3 regions of the Planococcus sp. FY231025 genome follow, and region 3 is predicted to be linked to each of the others. Evidence: predicted binding sites of a transcription regulator. Region 3 holds the regulator's gene; each other region holds the start of a gene.
What was found. The regulator Rex, encoded in region 3, represses fermentation and respiration genes when NADH is low (regulators of the CRP and FNR family bind a similar motif). The targets are predictions, from matches to a motif close to TTGTGAAATATTTCACAA.
Positions count from the first base shown of each region.

Region 1 (6,114 bases), on a different contig from region 3:
CCGGTCTGATGAAGTTCGCGCTGCCGGCTGCAGGTGCTGCCGCCGGAGCTGATGCATAAGTGACAGCCGGTGAGCTTGACGCAGCTGCACTGGCAGCTGCTTTAGCCGCTTTGGCAGCAGCCGCTTTGCGCGCCGCTGCTGCTTCGCGCTGGCGCTTCAGTTCCGCTTCTCTTGCAAGTTTTGCAAGGCGGGCCTGTTCTTTAGCAATTTTCGCTTCAAGGTTCGAACTGATATTCATTTGTTTCTGGTGTTCTTTTTCAAGAGCTGATTTTTCTTTGGACAAGCGGTCTTGTTCCGCTTTCAATTCTTTTTCAAGTTGAGCTTGTTTCTTTTTCTGTGCATCAAGGTCAGCTTTCAGGTTTACAAGTTCTGCTTTGCGCTGTTCTTGTTCTGCAAGTTTTGTTTCCACTTGTGCTTTCTGTTCAGCCAGAAGCTTTTTGTCTTCGGCCTGTTCCCGCATGATGTCGCGGTCAGCTTCGATTAACGTGTTCACTGCTGAGAACCGGTCGATAAAGTCTACAAAGCTGTTTGCGCCAAGCAATACATCTATGTAATCTACAGATCCGCCGCTCAATTGGATAGCGCGGGCGCGTTCTTGCAACAAGGCTGTCCGTTCATCGATCTTGCGCTGAAGCTCGGCGATGGAAGCCTGCAATGCTTCGATTTCCGCTTTTGTTTGATCGATCTGGGCTTGAACATTCTCGATTTTTTCTTGAGTTTCCTGGATTTTGCCGTCAAGCTCCATGATTTTGCTCATAATCGATTCAAGCTTTGTCTGGTTCTTGGAAATTTCACTCGCTTTTTGCTGGATGCCGGAATTCAATTCGCTCTGTTTCTGTTGTGCTTCCTGTTGCTTGCCTTTAAGGTCGCCTAACGTGTCGGCGCTCACTGAAGGCATGAAAATCGATAAAGCGAGTACCGCCGCGGTTGCTGCTGCGGTCCATTTGGATAATAAATTCACGATTTGTTTCCCCTCTCTGCTTTCGGTGTTTCTATCTGTATAATGATTCATCTATATTAAGAAAATAAAATACGGTGCAAGATCCGTCCTAAAAAAGCCGGCAAAAGTATTGTAACACCAAGAAACCCAATTTTTTATTACAGTTTCATATCAAATGTTTAGAATCCTGTAACATGGGTAAGGGCTTTAGTTGTGACTTCCGGTTTTGGACAAAGAAAAAATCCCTATCCTTCGGAAAGGAATAGGGATTTTTTTAAATTTTCTATCATTATTCTGAAATTGTATCTTGGTTTCTTACAACAAGTACATCGCACTTCGCTGCCCGTACAATGCGGTCGGAAACACTACCCAAAAAGATGCGTTCTGCCGCATTTAGCCCAGTAGCACCGCAAATGATAAGGTCGGCATCTATCCGAGTGGCAATTTCGCCTGGAATCATTGTTTTTGGTGAACCGAGTTCAATAATGATGTTGACGTTAGAAATTCCGGCTTCCGTTGCTTCCTGTTTATAGCGCTGCAGCAGCTCTTCGGTGGATTTCTTTGTTTCTCTGGCGTATTCACGGGCATAGGCTTCCAGTGAACCGAATGAAATATCGATGATGCTCACCAAGTGGAGTGCCGCGTTGTTCCGCGAGGCAATGGCCACAGATTTCTTGAAGGCGAGCTCCGCTTCTTTCGAGCCATCGATTGCCACCAATATTGTATTGTATTGTAATGTCATAATAAATTCCTCCTTCTCCGTCTCTCTTGGTATATTTCGATAAGGCACCATTCAGTTCCTGCTTTGCAGAAAGCTTAGCAATAAAGATTCGTCGTTCCTGTGACGGGGGGAAGTAAAAAAGCGGAAATTCCTTAAGTCGGGGAAAAGCCGGTGTGTTAAAATTGACCTTATAAGGATGCCGCAATCCATCGGTGCCGGAGGAGGGTTGATTTTGAGAGAACAATTGTCTGATCAAGATTTATCATCTGAACTGGAAGAGCTTCGATCGATTCGCCACAGCATAAAAGAGTATCAAAAAGGAGCTTATTTGTTTCAAGAAGGCGACCCGATCAAAGGCGTCTATATTGTACAGGCCGGAAAAGTGCAGATCGGCAAAATCACGCCGAATGGGCGGGAGCTGACGCTGCGCATCTGCGGGCCGCAGAAATTGGTCGGAGAAGTCACGGTCTTTTCAAACCAGTCGGCCTACATGCTCGATGCGAAAGCGATCGAAGATGTGGTGTGCATGAAGATCCACATTGAAGATTTAGAGGAAGCGTTGCTCGATAACAGCCGGCTGGCAGTCGCGTTTATGAAATGGATGGGAATCGACCAGCAGAAAACCCAGACCAAGTTCCGGGATTTGATGCTGCACGGCAAAAAAGGAGCCCTGTATTCCACATTGATCCGCTTGAGCAACAGCTACGGCGTGCCGCATGGCGAAGGGGTGCTGATCGACATGGTCCTCACCAACCAGGAACTGGCGAACTTCTGCGGCATGACGCGTGAAGTCGTCAACCGCATGCTCAACGATCTGAAAAAAGTTGAAAAGATCTCTTATATAGAAGGAAAAATCGCCATTCACGATATTTCCTATTTAAAATACGAAATCAATTGTGAAAACTGCCCCATCTCGTTCTGCAAAATTGATTAATGCCATATGATGAAGCCGCCTTGGCAAAGGGGGCTTTTTTTTTATGTCAAAAATATGGCGCTTAGCAAAATAAACCCTCCAGGTGTGATATTTCTCACAGTGCCGTGTCGGGGTAGAGATTAATCTGTAAACAAGAGAAGAGCATACGAGGTGAAGAAAATGAGCAAAAAATACGATGAACATCAGGACATGAATTTAAAAGGGACGCTGATGAGCGTGTTTTTCGTCGGTGCCATCATTATCGCGATGTGGGTCATCGTTTATATGATGTACGTGGCAAGGTAACAATTGAAATGAAACAGAAGAAAAAAGGAGAAGATACACATGCACCTGCATAAATTTGAAAAAATTTGGCTGATCTTCGGAATCGCCTCACTTATCGTCTTTTTGAGCGTCGTAGGGGTCAGCGCATTCTCGCACGACCATACGCCTTCAGGCGGGATGGAAACCATCGATCCGAAGAAAGTGAACGAAACGGCGCCGTTCGACAATCCCGGCGTCAGCCAGCTTGACGACGATACGTACCAGGTCACGTTGGTGGCTATGGCATTCGGCTATAATGCACCGGATCTGAAAGTGCCGGCGGGCAAGGAAATCATTTTCAAAGCGACGAGCACGGACGTCGTCCACAGTTTCACGATCGATGACACTAAAGTCAATATGATGGTCGTACCCGGCCAGATCACTACAAAGTCCTACACATTTGAAAAACCCGGCAAATACCTGATTCTCTGCAACGAATACTGCGGAACCGGGCACCACATGATGTTTACTGAAATAGAGGTGTTTTAAGATGATCGCTGCACAAGACCGCAAAATCGCATTATGGAATATCGGAGTCGCCTACGCGGCGTTTTTGATCGGCACACTCGCCGGCCTGCTCCAAGTCTTCATCCGCAATGACGCCCTGCAATTGCCCGCTTGGCTGGACTACTACCAAATTCTTACCGCACACGGCGTTTTGCTTGCACTTGTTTTTACGACATTTTTCATTTTCGGCTTTTTCATCACCGGCATGAGCAAAAGCATCGGCACATTCGGACCGAAAGTCCGGCTGTTTTCCTGGATCGGCTTCGCAGTAACGCTGCTCGGCACCATCCTTGCAACGATCATGATCGTTTCGGGCCAGGCATCGGTCCTTTACACGTTTTATGCTCCGCTGAAAGCGAGCGGCTGGTTCTATGTCGGCTTGGCGCTTTGGGTCGTGGGTACGTGGATCAGCAGTTTCGCGCTGATCGGCCATTACATGGTATGGCGCAGAAAGCATAAAGGCGAGCACAGCCCGCTGTTTGCCTTCATGACGATCACGACGATCATCATGTGGATCATTTCATGCCTCGGCGTTGTCGCAACAGTTCTTTTCCAATACATCCCGTGGGCGTTCGGCTTCACGGATACGATCAACGTAGAACTCAGCCGTTCGCTGTTCTGGTATTTTGGACACCCGCTTGTGTACTTCTGGCTGCTGCCGGCATACATGGCCTGGTATTTGATCGTACCGAAACTGCTCGGCGTAAAAGTATTCAGCGACTCGCTCGCACGTCTTTCATTCGTCCTTTTCATTCTCTTTTCAATTCCCGTCGGCTTCCACCACCAATTGACGGAGCCAGGCATCTCGAATTTCTGGAAATTCCTTCAGGTAGTTCTGACGTTCATGGTTATCGTGCCGTCGCTTATGACCGCTTTCTCCATGTTCGCAACGTTTGAAATTTCAGGGCGCAAAAAAGGGGCTACCGGCTTGTTCGGCTGGTTCCGCCTGCTGCCTTGGAAAGATGTCCGCTTTACATCGATTTTCATTGCCATGGCGTTCTTTATCCCGGGCGGCGCAGGCGGCATCATCAACGCCAGCTTCCAGCTGAATGAAGTCGTCCACAACACGCTTTGGATTGTCGGCCACTTCCACATCACCGTCGGTACGCCGGTGGCGATGACGTTCATGGGCCTTACCTTCTGGCTGATCCCGTATCTGACCGGCCGCAAATTTACGAAGACGATGCAGCGCCTCGGATTTGTCCAGATCATCACCTGGTCGATCGGCATGCTGCTAATGTCGACAGCACAGCACATTCTCGGGCTTCTCGGTGCGCCGCGTCGTACAGCGTATTCCGGCTACAGCGACCATCCGGCTGCAATGGAATGGTTTGACGGCCTACTGACCAACCACGTCACCATGGCTGTCGGCGGCAGCATCCTGTTCCTTTCTGCGATGATCTTGATCTACATCGTCATCATGACGATGTTCCTGTCGCCGAAAGCGGAACGCCCGGAAGACTTTGTCGAGTTCCCGCTTGCGGATAGCGACAAAGAAAACACACCGAAATTCCTGGAACAATGGACCATCTGGATCGGCATTGCGTTCGCACTCATCTTCATCGCCTACGCCATCCCGATCGGCGACATGATCCAGAATGCACCTCCTGGTTCAGAAGGGTTTAAAACTTGGTAGGAGTTGATGACAATGTTCACAATGGTCTTGGCCTTAATGGCGATCTTCATCGTGTTCACCGCGATGCTCGTTGAACTGTCCACTACAGAAGAAGAATAAAACACCAGCAGGCTTTCTCTCCGCAACCGTTGGGAGAGAAAGCCTGCTGGTGTTTTGTGCATGTGGGCTTATAGTTGTATTCAAAAGGGATGTTCTATATATTTTAGAAAAGTGACAGGAAAATGAGGCGTGGCTATGACATGGGTTGATTGGATATTTAGTGCAGTCGGATTGGCTTGGATCGGCGAGTTCCTGTTTTTCCGGAACCGAGGTGTATCTGTGAGCGATCCGGTGGAAAGAGGCTCGTTCTACCGGATTTTCATCGTATTGCTCGGAACCATCCTGGCGGCTTTTTTGCTGCAGGAAATGCGTGCGGAGGCAGCGGCGCCGATTCTTCGCGCAGCGGGGACGCTTCTATTTGCAGCCGGGGTCTTTCTGCGGCTATGGGGCATCCTGCACCTTAAGGCCCAATTCACGCGGCACGTCACCGTCCGTGAAGGCGATGAAATCGTCAGTTCAGGGCCGTACCGGAAGCTTCGGCACCCTTTGTATACAGGCCTCCTTTTCATCGCAATTGGCATGCCGCTGTATTTCACCAGCCCTATAGCGGCAGTTGTCGGGGGTGCCTTGATGATATGGGCGCTTTTGAAGCGGATCGATTATGAAGAAAAACTTCTTGTTGAAAAGTTCGGAGCGGAGTATGAACACTGGATGAAGCAGCGCGCGCGGCTGATTCCTTATGTGTACTAATCGGGAAACGGTGAAGTAGAGATCAGTAGTAGACGATATTCCGCAAAACAGCTGCGCTTGCCTGCGGGCGAGCGCCAAGCCTCCTCAGCCGCGTAGCGGCTTGCGGGGTCTCGGCTGTCTCGCTTTCCCGCGGGCGTCTCCGCTGTTTTGCTTCATATCTTGGATAGCACTGCTAAAACGGATAAAGTTATCAGCTTTTGAAGATTGAAACTAGCGCCGGCGCGCCTACGGGCTAGGCGAAGCAATGAGACGGGTGTCCCTCCCGGCTCATTGTGGGAGCCATG
Region 1 is NZ_JBQJJG010000004.1:187,507-193,620, forward strand. Features, by position in the region: gene ACTL32_RS04225 (murein hydrolase activator EnvC family protein) at 1-961, opposite strand, end outside; gene ACTL32_RS04230 (universal stress protein) at 1,230-1,682, opposite strand; gene ACTL32_RS04235 (Crp/Fnr family transcriptional regulator) at 1,894-2,595, shown strand; gene ACTL32_RS04240 (cytochrome C oxidase subunit II) at 2,755-2,880, shown strand; gene ACTL32_RS04245 (cytochrome c oxidase subunit II) at 2,920-3,387, shown strand; gene ACTL32_RS04250 (b(o/a)3-type cytochrome-c oxidase subunit 1) at 3,389-5,041, shown strand; gene ACTL32_RS04255 (isoprenylcysteine carboxylmethyltransferase family protein) at 5,276-5,830, shown strand.
Region 1: a site for Rex is predicted at 2,678-2,695, ahead of ACTL32_RS04240 (cytochrome C oxidase subunit II). Genes of this name have one in related genera too.

Region 2 (6,114 bases), on a different contig from region 3:
CCGCGAGTTTATTGAAGGGATCGCCCCGATCGTTTCGCTCATCATCAAGTACTTCCGCCAGCAGGAGGATATTCTGGAATTGGCGTATGTCGACAAGGAGACCAGCCTTCCGAACCGGAATTATTTCATGAATGAAATCGGCGATATGGTCAATGAACAGAAAGAAGGCTTCATCGCCTTTATTTCAACGGATGAATATGTCAAAATGGTCGATCAATACGGGCACCGTGCAGGAGATGCGGTGGTGAAGGAAGTCGGCAAACGGTTCCTTTTAGCCAAGTTGCCTACCGACAACCTTATTGCCCGTTTTTCAGACTCGACTATTGCTATATTTTGCCAGACTCCACTCACCAAAGTCCCTGACTGTCTGGAAGTGCTTTGTCATTGTACTGTGGAGCCAGCCAGCATACAGGATATGGAGTTGTTCCTGACGCTGAAAATGGGCGTGGCGATTATCACGCCGAAACAGAACGACCCGGATGAGCTGATCCGCCACGCGGACAGTGCGTTATCGAAAGCCAAACTGAAAGCTGGCGAATCGATCTGCTACTACGAAAATGAGCACGACGAGTTCATGATGCGCGACTTGCGCATTGCCAATGAATTGACGGCTGCGATACGCCGGGAGGAAATCAATGTCCACCTGCAGCCGAAAGTCGATTTGAACAGCGGGGCTATCGTCAGCTTTGAAGCCTTGGCCCGCTGGTTTTCCACGGAGCTTGGGAATATTTCGCCGGATGTTTTCATTCCGGCAGCCGAGAAGAACGGCAAGATCCGCATGCTGGAGCAGCACGTCCTGAAGCGCGTGCTCAGCTGGCTGAAAAAACGCCGCGAACACGGGTTGGAACTGCGCCAGGTCGCAGTCAATATCTCAACCGACCATTTCTTCCACCATTCGTTCATCCCTTACCTGGTGGACACGGCGGCTGAGTATGGCATCGAGCCGGAATGGCTGCGCCTTGAAATCACCGAGCGCATCGGCTTTGTCGACATTGAAACGGCCTATAAAGTCTTCAAGCAATTGCAGAATTACGGCTTCACCAGTTCAATAGATGACTTCGGCACGGGGTACTCGTCACTGAGCTACCTCCAGAAACTCCCGGTGCACGAGATCAAGATCGACCGCTCGTTCATCTCCCGGATGCACGAGCCGGCAACGCTGGCGATAGTGCGGACGATTGTCCAGCTTGCGGGCAATCTCGACATGACAGCAGTCGCGGAAGGCATCGAAACCGAGGAGCAGCGGCGCATGCTGATCGACACCGGCTGCCGCTACGGCCAGGGCTATTACTTCTACCGGCCGATGTCGCTCGAGGAAGCGAATCTTCTATAAGCAATGCGAAGCAATCGGGCAGGGGAAGTACCAAGATAGAGAGTTGGAAAGCGAAGGGGTACCGGAATCGAACCGGTGCCCCTTTTTTATTTCCTTTTGAAAATAACTGAAAAGTCTCAATGCATGCTGGCTCTCCTTTGCTCCGGGAAATTCTGTTATACTGTTTAAGATCATGTTTGAAAAGGAGAGATGTGCAAGTGGGCAAGGTATATGTATTTGATCACCCGTTAATCCAGCATAAATTGACGTACATCCGCGACAAATCAACCGGAACAAAAGAGTTCCGTGAACTCGTGGACGAGATCGCCACTTTGATGGCGTTCGAAATCACGCGCGATTTGCCGCTTGAAGAAATTGAAGTGGAAACTCCGGTGCAAATGGCGAAGTCGAATGTGCTGGCAGGGAAGAAGTTGGGCGTTGTTCCGATTCTTCGCGCAGGCATCGGCATGGTCGATGGCATCTTGAAATTGATACCGGCAGCGAAAGTGGGGCACATCGGCCTTTACCGCGATCCGGAAACATTGCAGCCAGTGGAATATTATTTGAAATTGCCGTCCGACGTACAGGAGCGGGAATTCATCGTCGTCGATCCAATGCTTGCGACAGGCGGTTCGGCAGTCGAAGCCGTCAACTCGCTGAAAAAACGCGGAGCGACTAAAATCCGCTTCATGTGCATCATCGCAGCTCCGGAAGGCGTTGAAGCCTTGCAGGCGGCGCATCCGGACGTCGACATTTACATTGCGGCTCTTGATGAGAAACTGAACGACCATGGCTACATCGTTCCGGGACTTGGGGATGCAGGAGACCGGTTGTTCGGAACGAAGTAAGGGACCCAGCGGAAAGGGAAGGGTTCTCCAAGCCTTTGGGGAATCCTCCGGGCCGCTCCTTAACAAATCAAAGCGAGGGATATGCTCAATGAAAAAGTTGAAGGTAATGACGATTTTCGGAACGCGGCCGGAAGCGATCAAGATGGCTCCGCTCGTACTGGAACTGCAAAAGCATCCGGAAACGATCGAACCGCTTGTCGCGGTCACGGCACAGCATCGTGAAATGCTGGATCAGGTGCTGGAGACTTTCCAGATCACACCGGATTTCGATTTGAACATTATGAAAGAGCGCCAGACGCTGAGCGACGTTACTGTCCGCGGGCTGGAAGGCCTGGATGGAATCATGAAAGAAGCGAAGCCGGATATCGTGCTGGTCCATGGCGACACGACGACCACATTCGTTGCAAGCCTGGCGGCATTCTATAACCAGATTGCAGTGGGACACGTAGAAGCAGGGCTCCGTACATTCAATAAATACTCGCCGTATCCGGAAGAGATGAACCGCCAGCTGACAGGCGTCATTTCGGATATCCATTTTGCGCCGACTGAAAAGTCCGCACAGAACTTGCGCGCGGAAAACAAGAAAGAGGAAACGATTTACGTAACCGGCAACACGGCCATCGACGCATTGAAGACGACCGTGCGCGATGACTACACGCATCCGATGCTCGAGAAGATCGGCAGCGACCGGATGATCCTCCTGACTGCCCACCGCCGTGAGAACCTTGGCGAACCGATGCGCAATATGTTCCGTGCCATCAAACGCCTGACGGAAGAGCATGACGATATCCAAGTTGTGTACCCGGTCCACTTGAATCCGGCAGTGCGCGAAGTGGCGAACGAAATCTTCGGCGACAACCGCCAGGTCCATTTGATCGAACCGCTTGAAGTGCTGGACTTCCATAACTTCGCAGCGCGCTCGTTCTTCATCTTGACGGATTCAGGCGGCGTACAGGAAGAAGCGCCGTCGCTCGGCAAACCGGTCCTTGTGCTGCGCGACACGACCGAACGCCCGGAAGGCATCGATGCCGGAACGCTGAAGCTTGCCGGCACGAACGAGGAAGACATCTACCGCCTCGCGAAGGAATTGCTGACGGACAAGGCGGCTTACGAAAGCATGTCGCATGCTTCGAACCCTTACGGGGACGGCAAAGCATCAATGCGGATCGTCAAAGCGCTGCACGAATATTTCGGGAATAAATAAGCGGAAAACCGGCTGTTTTGACATTTAAATTTAAATTTGTCAACAATATGTCGGGCCGAAATCGCTTGTGATGTTTTTCACTACTAGCAATTGACATGATTTTACCCCTATTGTATGCTTACAAAGGGTATGCATGAGAAGGTTTTCATACATAAAAGATGTTGTTCTGAAAGCCTGATGCGACTGCTCTTTTTAGGGGTAAAATGTCAAATCAAACGAAACTCGAGGGGTTTATCATGCGCCCATCAAAAAGTCCCTTACAAGCGATGGCTCTTTACAGTGCCATCCTCTCACAACTTGTCGGGTCCGTGCTCATCGGTCTGTTCACAGGTATGTGGCTCGATGAACAATTCGGAACCGCCCCGCTTTTCTTGATCATCCTCCTGTTCCTGGGATTAGCTCTCGGAATATGGGCGATGCTTCAGACCGTCCGAAAATTCGAATCAGGAGACCAGTAAAAAAATGGATGGACTTAGGGAAATTTATGAACGCTTAAAAAAGATGATCTTTTTCATCCTGGCGGCATTTGTCATCGGTTGGGGATTCACCCCGTACCAGGCAGTTTTCGCAGGCCTCATAATTGGAACTTTGTTCGGAATCTATAATATGTGGATTTTGGTTCGCCGGATGGAGAAATTCGACCGGGCGGTGGCAGAAGGCTCGAAAGTTCGTTCGCTTGGAACGGCATTACGGTTTGCATCAGGTGTTGCCGCTGTTGCGATAGCAATTCTTTTCGCAGAGCATATTCACTTGGTCAGTACGGTAATTGGGTTAATGGTCCCTTATGTTCTGTTGTTGGCAGAACGGATTGTTTATCACGTGAAACACCATTAAGAAAGTGGAAAGAGAGGTGAAACTATCGTGGATCATGGCGCTCCAATGTATGAAGTGTTCGGGATCTGGTTTAACTTGTCGAACGTAATGATGCTAATTGTAGCCGCTCTTATCGTTTTCCTAATTGCTTTTATCGCTACACGGAATCTGAAGCTCAAGCCGACAGGCATGCAGAACTTCATGGAATGGATCATGGATTTCGTCAAGGGCATCATTAAAAGCAATATGGACTGGAGAACAGGCGGCCGATTCCACGTACTAGGAATTACGCTTATTATGTTCATCTTCGTATCGAATATGCTCGGGCTTCCGTTCTCGATCATCATCAATGGTGATCTTTGGTGGAAATCCCCAACAGCAGATCCGATTGTGACAATGACACTGGCGGCAATGATCATCGTCTTAAGCCATTACTACGGCATCAAGATGAAAGGCGTGAAAGGCTATGGGGCGGATTATTTCAAACCGATGTCATTCCTATTCCCGCTGAAGATCATTGAAGAATTCGCAAATACGCTGACACTCGGTCTGCGTCTTTACGGGAACATTTACGCCGGTGAGATCTTATTGGCTTTATTGGCCGGACTCGGTGGAGCAAGTGTAGTCGGTTTTGCCGCAGCATTCCTTCCGATGATGGTATGGCAAGGATTCTCGATCTTTATCGGGGCAATCCAAGCATTCATTTTCGTTATGTTGACGATGGTTTATATATCGCATAAAGTTAGCGACGACCATTGAGTATAAAACGCTCGAATTGAGCACACAAAAAAACAACTATCCTGAGGAGGACACATCACAATGACAGGTTCATTAGGTTTATTAGCAGCAGCAATCGCAGTAGGTTTAGCAGCACTAGGCGCAGGTATCGGTAACGGTCTTATCGTTTCAAAAACAGTAGAAGGTATCGCTCGCCAGCCAGAAGCACGCGGCGTTCTTCAAACAACAATGTTCATCGGGGTAGCTTTGGTTGAAGCACTACCGATCATCGCCGTAGTTATCGCGTTCATCGTAATGAACCAGTAGTAGCCGGCTTTATACAAAGAGCAGAATGGCGGGAGTGCTTCGGCATGTTTTTCGCCATTTATGTTTGTATAACCCATTTGATTTCCGAAAAAAACATTCTTACAAATCATAGATCTTACTATAGAACAATTTGAATTTTAGGCTCTTGAAGGGAGTGAAACAATCGTGTTTTTTGATCACCTTGTACTCGGTGCAGCTGGAGAATTTTTAAACGGTGGAGATATCCTTGCAACGCTTACCGTCTTTCTAGTATTGCTATTCTTGCTAAGAAAGTTCGCTTGGGGCCCTTTGATGGGCATCATGCAGCAGCGTGAAGATTTGATCGCAAGCGAAATCGAAACGGCTGAAAACAGCCGCCAAGAATCCGCGAAATTGCTTGAAGAACAGCGCAGCATGCTTAAAGAAGCGCGCGTTCAAGCGCAGGAAATCGTAGAGAATGCCAAAAAGCAAGGCGAAGTTTCGCGTCAGGACATTATCGCGACTGCGCGTGCTGAAGCTGGCCGCATGAAAGACTCTGCAGTGCAGGAAATTGCCAACGAAAGAGACCAGGCGCTAGCAGCAGTCCGCGAAGAAGTTGTCGCGTTGTCTATGCTTGCAGCATCTAAAGTTCTCAACAAAGAAATTTCTGAAGAAGACAACCGCCAATTGATTAACGAAACGATTGCGAAGGCAGGCGAGGTGCAATGAGTCAAGCTGCAGAACGCTATGCTTTAGCATTGTTCGAAATTGCGGGGAAACACGATGCTTCGGTTGAAGTGGAGCAGGACCTGCGCGAAGTGCAGAAAGCATTCGAACAGAACCCTGAATTGCTTGAACTTTTAAGTTCCCCGAAACTGGAAGCGAACGAAAAGAAAAACATCATTTCCAACCTTTTCGGCCAAGGAAATGTTTAT
Region 2 is NZ_JBQJJG010000001.1:125,215-131,328, forward strand. Features, by position in the region: gene ACTL32_RS00585 (EAL domain-containing protein) at 1-1,333, shown strand, start outside; gene upp (uracil phosphoribosyltransferase) at 1,531-2,160, shown strand; gene wecB (non-hydrolyzing UDP-N-acetylglucosamine 2-epimerase) at 2,249-3,364, shown strand; gene ACTL32_RS00600 (AtpZ/AtpI family protein) at 3,601-3,822, shown strand; gene ACTL32_RS00605 (ATP synthase subunit I) at 3,827-4,198, shown strand; gene atpB (F0F1 ATP synthase subunit A) at 4,226-4,936, shown strand; gene atpE (F0F1 ATP synthase subunit C) at 4,997-5,221, shown strand; gene atpF (F0F1 ATP synthase subunit B) at 5,387-5,908, shown strand; gene ACTL32_RS00625 (F0F1 ATP synthase subunit delta) at 5,905-6,114, shown strand, end outside.
Region 2: a site for Rex is predicted at 3,430-3,447, ahead of ACTL32_RS00600 (AtpZ/AtpI family protein). Genes of this name have one in related genera too.

Region 3 (6,114 bases):
CTACGTCTTCAGCAACGATCAACAAAGGTTTGCTTTGCTGAACCACTTGCTCAAGTACTGGAAGGATTTCCTGGATGTTGCCGATTTTCTTGTCTGTCACAAGGATGAACGGGTTATCAAGAACCGCTTCCATCTTATCTGAATCCGTCACCATGTATGGAGACTGGTAGCCGCGGTCGAATTGCATCCCTTCAACCACATCAAGTTCCGTTGTGAAGCCGCGTGATTCTTCAAGCGTGATAACGCCGTCGTTGCCGACGCGCTCCATTGCTTCAGCGATCAAGTTCCCCACTTCAGCATCGCCGGAAGAAATCGCTGCTACTTGTGCAATCGATTCTTTGCCTTCGATTTGCTGGGAAACAGCTTTCAAGCCTTCAACAGCGCTATCTACAGCCATTTCAATCCCGCGGCGGATGCCGACAGGGTTCGCGCCAGCTGTAACGTTTTTCAAGCCTTCACGGATCATTGCCTGTGCAAGGACCGTTGCAGTTGTCGTACCGTCACCCGCGATGTCGTTGGTTTTAGAAGCAACTTCCGCCACCAATTTCGCGCCCATGTTTTCAAATGCGTTTTCAAGCTCGATTTCTTTCGCGATCGTTACGCCGTCATTTGTGATGAGGGGTGAACCGAATTTCTTCTCAAGCACCACGTTGCGCCCTTTCGGCCCAAGCGTCACTTTCACTGCATCTGCCAATTTATCAACACCGCGCAGCATCTGGCTGCGTGCATCTTCGCTGAATAAAATCTCTTTTGCCATGTTAAGTTTCCTCCTCTATCGATTGGAAAATATAATTTTAAGAGTTTACTGCAAGGCTATCTTGCTTGCAGATATGGAGCAAAATAGCGGAGAAGTACGTACTGCTCCTGCAGTGCTGCGCACTTCGTCGCAAAGACTTGCCCTCGCAAGCTTCGGGTAAGTCTTGCCTGCGGGATAGCGAGAAAGCCGAGACCCTGCAACGCTCTTTCATGTTTCGAAGCTAGCGTAGCGATGCAGAAACAGTCGCGAAGCGACGAAGCGGCTCGGCGCTCGCCCGCGGCAAGCGCAGCTATTTTGCGGAATATCAGCATTAAACTATTAGCCCAATACAGCCAAGATATCGTTTTCGCGTAGGATCAAGTATTCCTTGCCTTCGTATTTAAGTTCAGAACCTGCATATTTCGAGAAGATGATCCGGTCGCCTTCTTTGACGTCCAGCTCAGTGCGCTGTCCATTGTCACGGATGATTCCGTTGCCTACAGCGATCACTTTGCCTTCCTGCGGTTTTTCCTGCGCTGAACCCGGCAGTACAATCCCGCTTGAAGTTTTCTCTTCTGCTTCAACAAGCTCGATGATTACGCGATCTCCTAGTGGTCTTAACAATTGAAACACCCTCCTCAGATTATCTAAATATTCTACATTAGCACTCTCACTCTTTGAGTGCTAACCCACTTCTCAGTTTAATAAAATAACCTGCCATTTGCAAGTCAAAACATTCTACTTTTTTAAATCTTTGCGTGAAGGAAATGAAAGTTCTACAATAGAGGGAGCAAGCTATTATGAGAGGAATTTAATTTAATGAAAATAAATTTTAAAGCTAAGGCAGATACAGGCCGCTACGGCAAAAGCAAAGTGAGCCTCAGCGCGAAGCGCGGAACGAAGAAAACTCCGCTTTACATTCTGCTGCTGTTTATCGCCGTCCAATTGTCACCGGTTTTATTCATCACACCGACCATGGAATATTTTATGGGCCAAGGCATGACCCGCGCCGAGGCGAAGCTTTCCACTTCCGGCTGGCTCATTGCGGCCTCGATGGGCATCGGGTTCGTTGCCGCTATCGTCTTGATCCTGCGGGATAAACGCTTTTTCGATATCTGGAAAGGCAAAAAAGCTGGCCCGTTCGCGGCGGTCGGCTGGGGGCTTCTCGGCTTCCTGCTGCTCTTAGTCGGGCAATCGCTCGCTGCCATGATTGAGATTGCGATCGGCATCGAGCCGGGCTCCGAGAACACGATGGGGCTTGTGCGGATTGCGGAAGCCGTGCCATTGACAATCCTGGCCGTTGTCCTTTTCGGGCCGGTCCTTGAAGAGCTGGTTTTCCGCCGCGTCGTTTTCGGCTCGCTCAACCAGACGACAAACTTCTGGATAGCGACGTTGATCAGTGCACTGGTCTTCGGCCTCGTCCACATGGAATTCACGCACCTGCTGCTGTACTTCACAACTGGCCTGATTCTCGCCTTTTTGTACCAGCGGACAAAGCGCATCATCACGCCGATCATTGCGCATATCCTGTTGAACGGCTATGTCATGCTTATCCAGCTGAATATGGAGAAAATCCAGAACTTCCTTAAGCAGATGGAAAATCTCCAATAGAAAAAAGCCTTCCCCGAATCAATTCGGCGGAAGGCTTTCTTGTTGTTCGATAATTTGTTGTTGTTGTTCCGCTTTCAAAAACTTGCGGTAGCCGATTTTGGCAATGACACCACTAAACTCATACAGGACGATCAACGGAAGTGTCACAATCATATGCGAGACGATGTCTGGAGGCGTGATGAATGCCGCAATGATCACCAATCCAAGATATGAATACTTGCGGTACTTCGTCATCAGCATCGGCGTGATGATGCCGAGCCGAGTCAGAAACAGCATCAACACGGGCAGCTGGAAAATCAGGCCGAACGGCAGGGTGATCTGGAACAGGAACTGGAAATATTCATTGATGCCAATCGTTTCCTGGATATCCATATTGTCAGAGATGTTCAGCATAAAGCCGATTACATACGGGAACAGGATCAAATACGCAAAAGCGATTCCGCCTAAAAATAACAGTAAGGAAAACGGAATATAGCTTAACGTCGCTCTCCGCTCCTTATCGAGAAGCCCAGGGCTGATAAACGCCCAGAACTGGTACATGATTACGGGCGAAGTGATGATCAACGCTAAAATCATTGTTACTTGCATAAAGATCTTGAGCGGATCCGTAATTTTGAACGCGTTCAAGGTCAGATTTTTCGCTTCTTCCGTATATTGCAGATACTGGATCAATGGCTGTGCAAGAAAAAAGCTGATAATCAACGCTAATACAAAGAAAACGACTACAATGGTGAGCCGTTTTCGCAATTCTACTATATGTTCAACTAAAGTCATTTCTTTTTCTGTCATCAGACAAACATCCTAACGTATTTCCTTTTGCTCTTCTTTCTTTTTCAGATCTACTTTGTCGTCATCATCATCTACAAGTCCTTTTGTAGCGTTTTTAAACTCACGCAAAGACGAACCAAAAGCTTTCCCGAGTTCCGGCAACTTTTTAGGACCGAAAACTAGTAAAGCAACAATACCAATAACAATTATACTCATTGGACCTGGCATACGAGGCACCTCCTGTATTATGGCTTTATTCTACATCATTAGAGCTCTTTTGGCTATTTCGAGAAGCCCTTCAAATGTGAAGGTTTTAAGTCATTGCTGCTTGATCTGATAGATCAGCGTCTGCAGCTCGACGGAAAGGTCGATCGTCTGGACGCGGATATGGTCCGGCACCGAAATGCGGACCGGCGTGAAATTGAGGATCCCTTTGATGTTCATCTTCGCAAGGCGGTCGGTCACTTCCTGGGCGGAGCGCGACGGGACGGTCAGGATGACGACTTCGATGCCGTATTCGGCGATCTTCTCTTCGATGCGGTCCGGATGGAACGTATCGATGCCGCTGATCTGCTCCCCTTCGGCCGGGCTGTTCGTATCAAACGCCAGGACGATCTTCGTGTTGTGGTTGCGCTGGAAATTATATTTCAAAAACGCACTTCCCAGATGCCCGACGCCGATCAGGGCAACATTCGTCGCTTCATCCTGGTCAAGCGTCTTGCGGAAAAACGCCAATAGGTCCTGGACGTCATAGCCGTAGCCCTTTTTGCCGAATGCGCCGAGGTGCGAGAAATCCCGGCGGATCGTCGCCGAATCGATTTTCATCGCTTCGCTCAGTTCCTGGGAGGAAATCCGCTTCTGCCCCGCATTCGCGAAGTTCTGGATAAACCGGTAATATAGCGGCAGGCGCTTGGTGGTGGCCTGTGGAATTTTAGATGGTTCTTGTTGCATGCAAGGTCCCTCCTGAGGAGCTTTTCAAATCGATACTATCTTACATTAGGCGCCCCCATATGTAAAGCTGGCTCAATTGCGAACGGGCGCCCCATCGGCTACACTTAATAGAGAATAGAGGTGACCTGCATGATAGTGCTACAAGTAAACCAAGTCCATAAATCGTTCGGAGCGGACGAGATCCTCTCCGGCGTCAAACTGGAAGTCCAGCACCGCGACCGCGTTGCCCTCGTCGGCCGCAACGGTGCGGGCAAATCGACGCTACTGAAAATCATATCCGGTGAAATGTCTTATGACAGCGGCGAGATCATCATGCCGAAAGATCTGACCATCGGCTATTTGGAACAGCAGACCGACCTGGAGTCCGATGCGACGATTTGGGACGAGATGATGACCATCTTCACCCACTTCCGCGAACAGGAAGCCCAGCTGCGCCGGCTTGAAGCGCAAATGGCGGACCCTGGCGTCTACAACGATGCCGAACAGTACGGGAAGGTCATGAAGGAATACGACGCCTTGCAGCATAGCTTCAAGGACGCTGGCGGCTATCAGTTCGAAGCCGATACCCGCACCATTCTCCACGGCATGAAATTCTACCCGGATGACTACGGCAAAAAAGTGGTTTCATTGTCCGGCGGCCAAAAAACGCGCCTGATGCTGGCCAAGCTGCTGCTGGCAAAACCCCAGCTCCTCATACTCGATGAGCCGACAAACCATCTCGACATCGAAACGCTGAGCTGGCTCGAGAATTACCTGAAGAACTACCCTGGCGCCATCCTCATCGTGTCGCATGACCGCTATTTCCTCGACCAGGTCGTGACGCTCGTCTATGAAGTGTCCCGCCACCGCGTCAAGAAGTTCACCGGCAACTACAGCCGCTACCTCGACGAGAAAGCGAAGCAGTACGAACTCGACATGAAGCAATTCGAAAAGCAGCAAGGCGAGAAAGCGAAGCTTGAGGACTACGTCCAGCGCAACCTCGTACGCGCCTCGACCACGAAAATGGCGCAGAGCCGCCGGCGCGTCCTGGAGAAAACCGATTGGATGGAAGCGCCGGACGGCAGCGAGAAATCCGCCCGTTTCGGCTTCACCATCGCCAAGCAGAGCGGCAACGATGTGCTGAACGTACGGGACCTAGCCATCGGCTACGGCAGCGAGCCGGTTTCCGAGAACATCTCCTTGAAGCTGTACCGCCAGGAAAGCATGGCGCTTGTCGGGCCGAACGGCGTCGGCAAGTCCACACTGCTGAAGACGATCATGAAGGAACTGAAGCCGCTTGCCGGCGATATCCACTACGGCACCGGCATCCAGTTTGGCTATTACGACCAGGAGCAGGCCAACCTGAAAGGCAATAAAGTGCTGCTCAATGAATTATGGGACGATTACCCGCACGTCAACGAAAAGGACATCCGCGGCATACTCGGCCGCTTCCTGTTTTCAGGGGACGATGTGCTGAAGCCGATCTCCACCCTTTCCGGCGGGGAGAAAGCCCGCGTGGCGCTGGCCAAGCTGATGATGCAAAAAGCGAATGTCCTGCTGCTCGATGAGCCGACGAACCATTTGGACCTCGATAGCAAGGAAGTGCTCGAGAATGCGTTGATCGACTATCCCGGCACCATCCTGTTCGTCTCGCATGACCGCTACTTCATGAACCGGCTGGCGACAAAAGTCATTGAGCTGACGAAAGAAGGCGCAACCGAGTACTTGGGCAATTACGATTACTTTATTGAAAAGAAGATTGAAATTGCCGAGCTGAAGGCGCTGGAAGCCGCTGAATCTTCTGTTACGGTTAAAGCCGCTCCGGTGGCGACCACTTCCCAGATCGACAAGGAAGCGAAAAAGCTCGAACGCCAACTTCTGCGCCAAAGCGAAGAAACCGAACAGGCCATGGAAGGGCTCGATTCGCAGATAGCCGAAATCGAAGCGCAATTATGCCTCCCGGAAGTTTTCCAGGACCATGAACGGGTTCTTCCGCTCCAGACCGAACTTGAAAAGCTGAAGACCAGCCATGAAGAAAAGATGGCCGAGTGGCTCGAATTGCAAGAACA
Region 3 is NZ_JBQJJG010000006.1:3,308-9,421, reverse strand. Features, by position in the region: gene groL (chaperonin GroEL) at 1-757, opposite strand, end outside; gene groES (co-chaperone GroES) at 1,076-1,360, opposite strand; gene ACTL32_RS09425 (CPBP family intramembrane glutamic endopeptidase) at 1,556-2,347, shown strand; gene tatC (twin-arginine translocase subunit TatC) at 2,366-3,136, opposite strand; gene ACTL32_RS09415 (twin-arginine translocase TatA/TatE family subunit) at 3,149-3,343, opposite strand; gene ACTL32_RS09410 (redox-sensing transcriptional repressor Rex) at 3,434-4,066, opposite strand; gene ACTL32_RS09405 (ABC-F family ATP-binding cassette domain-containing protein) at 4,196-6,114, shown strand, end outside.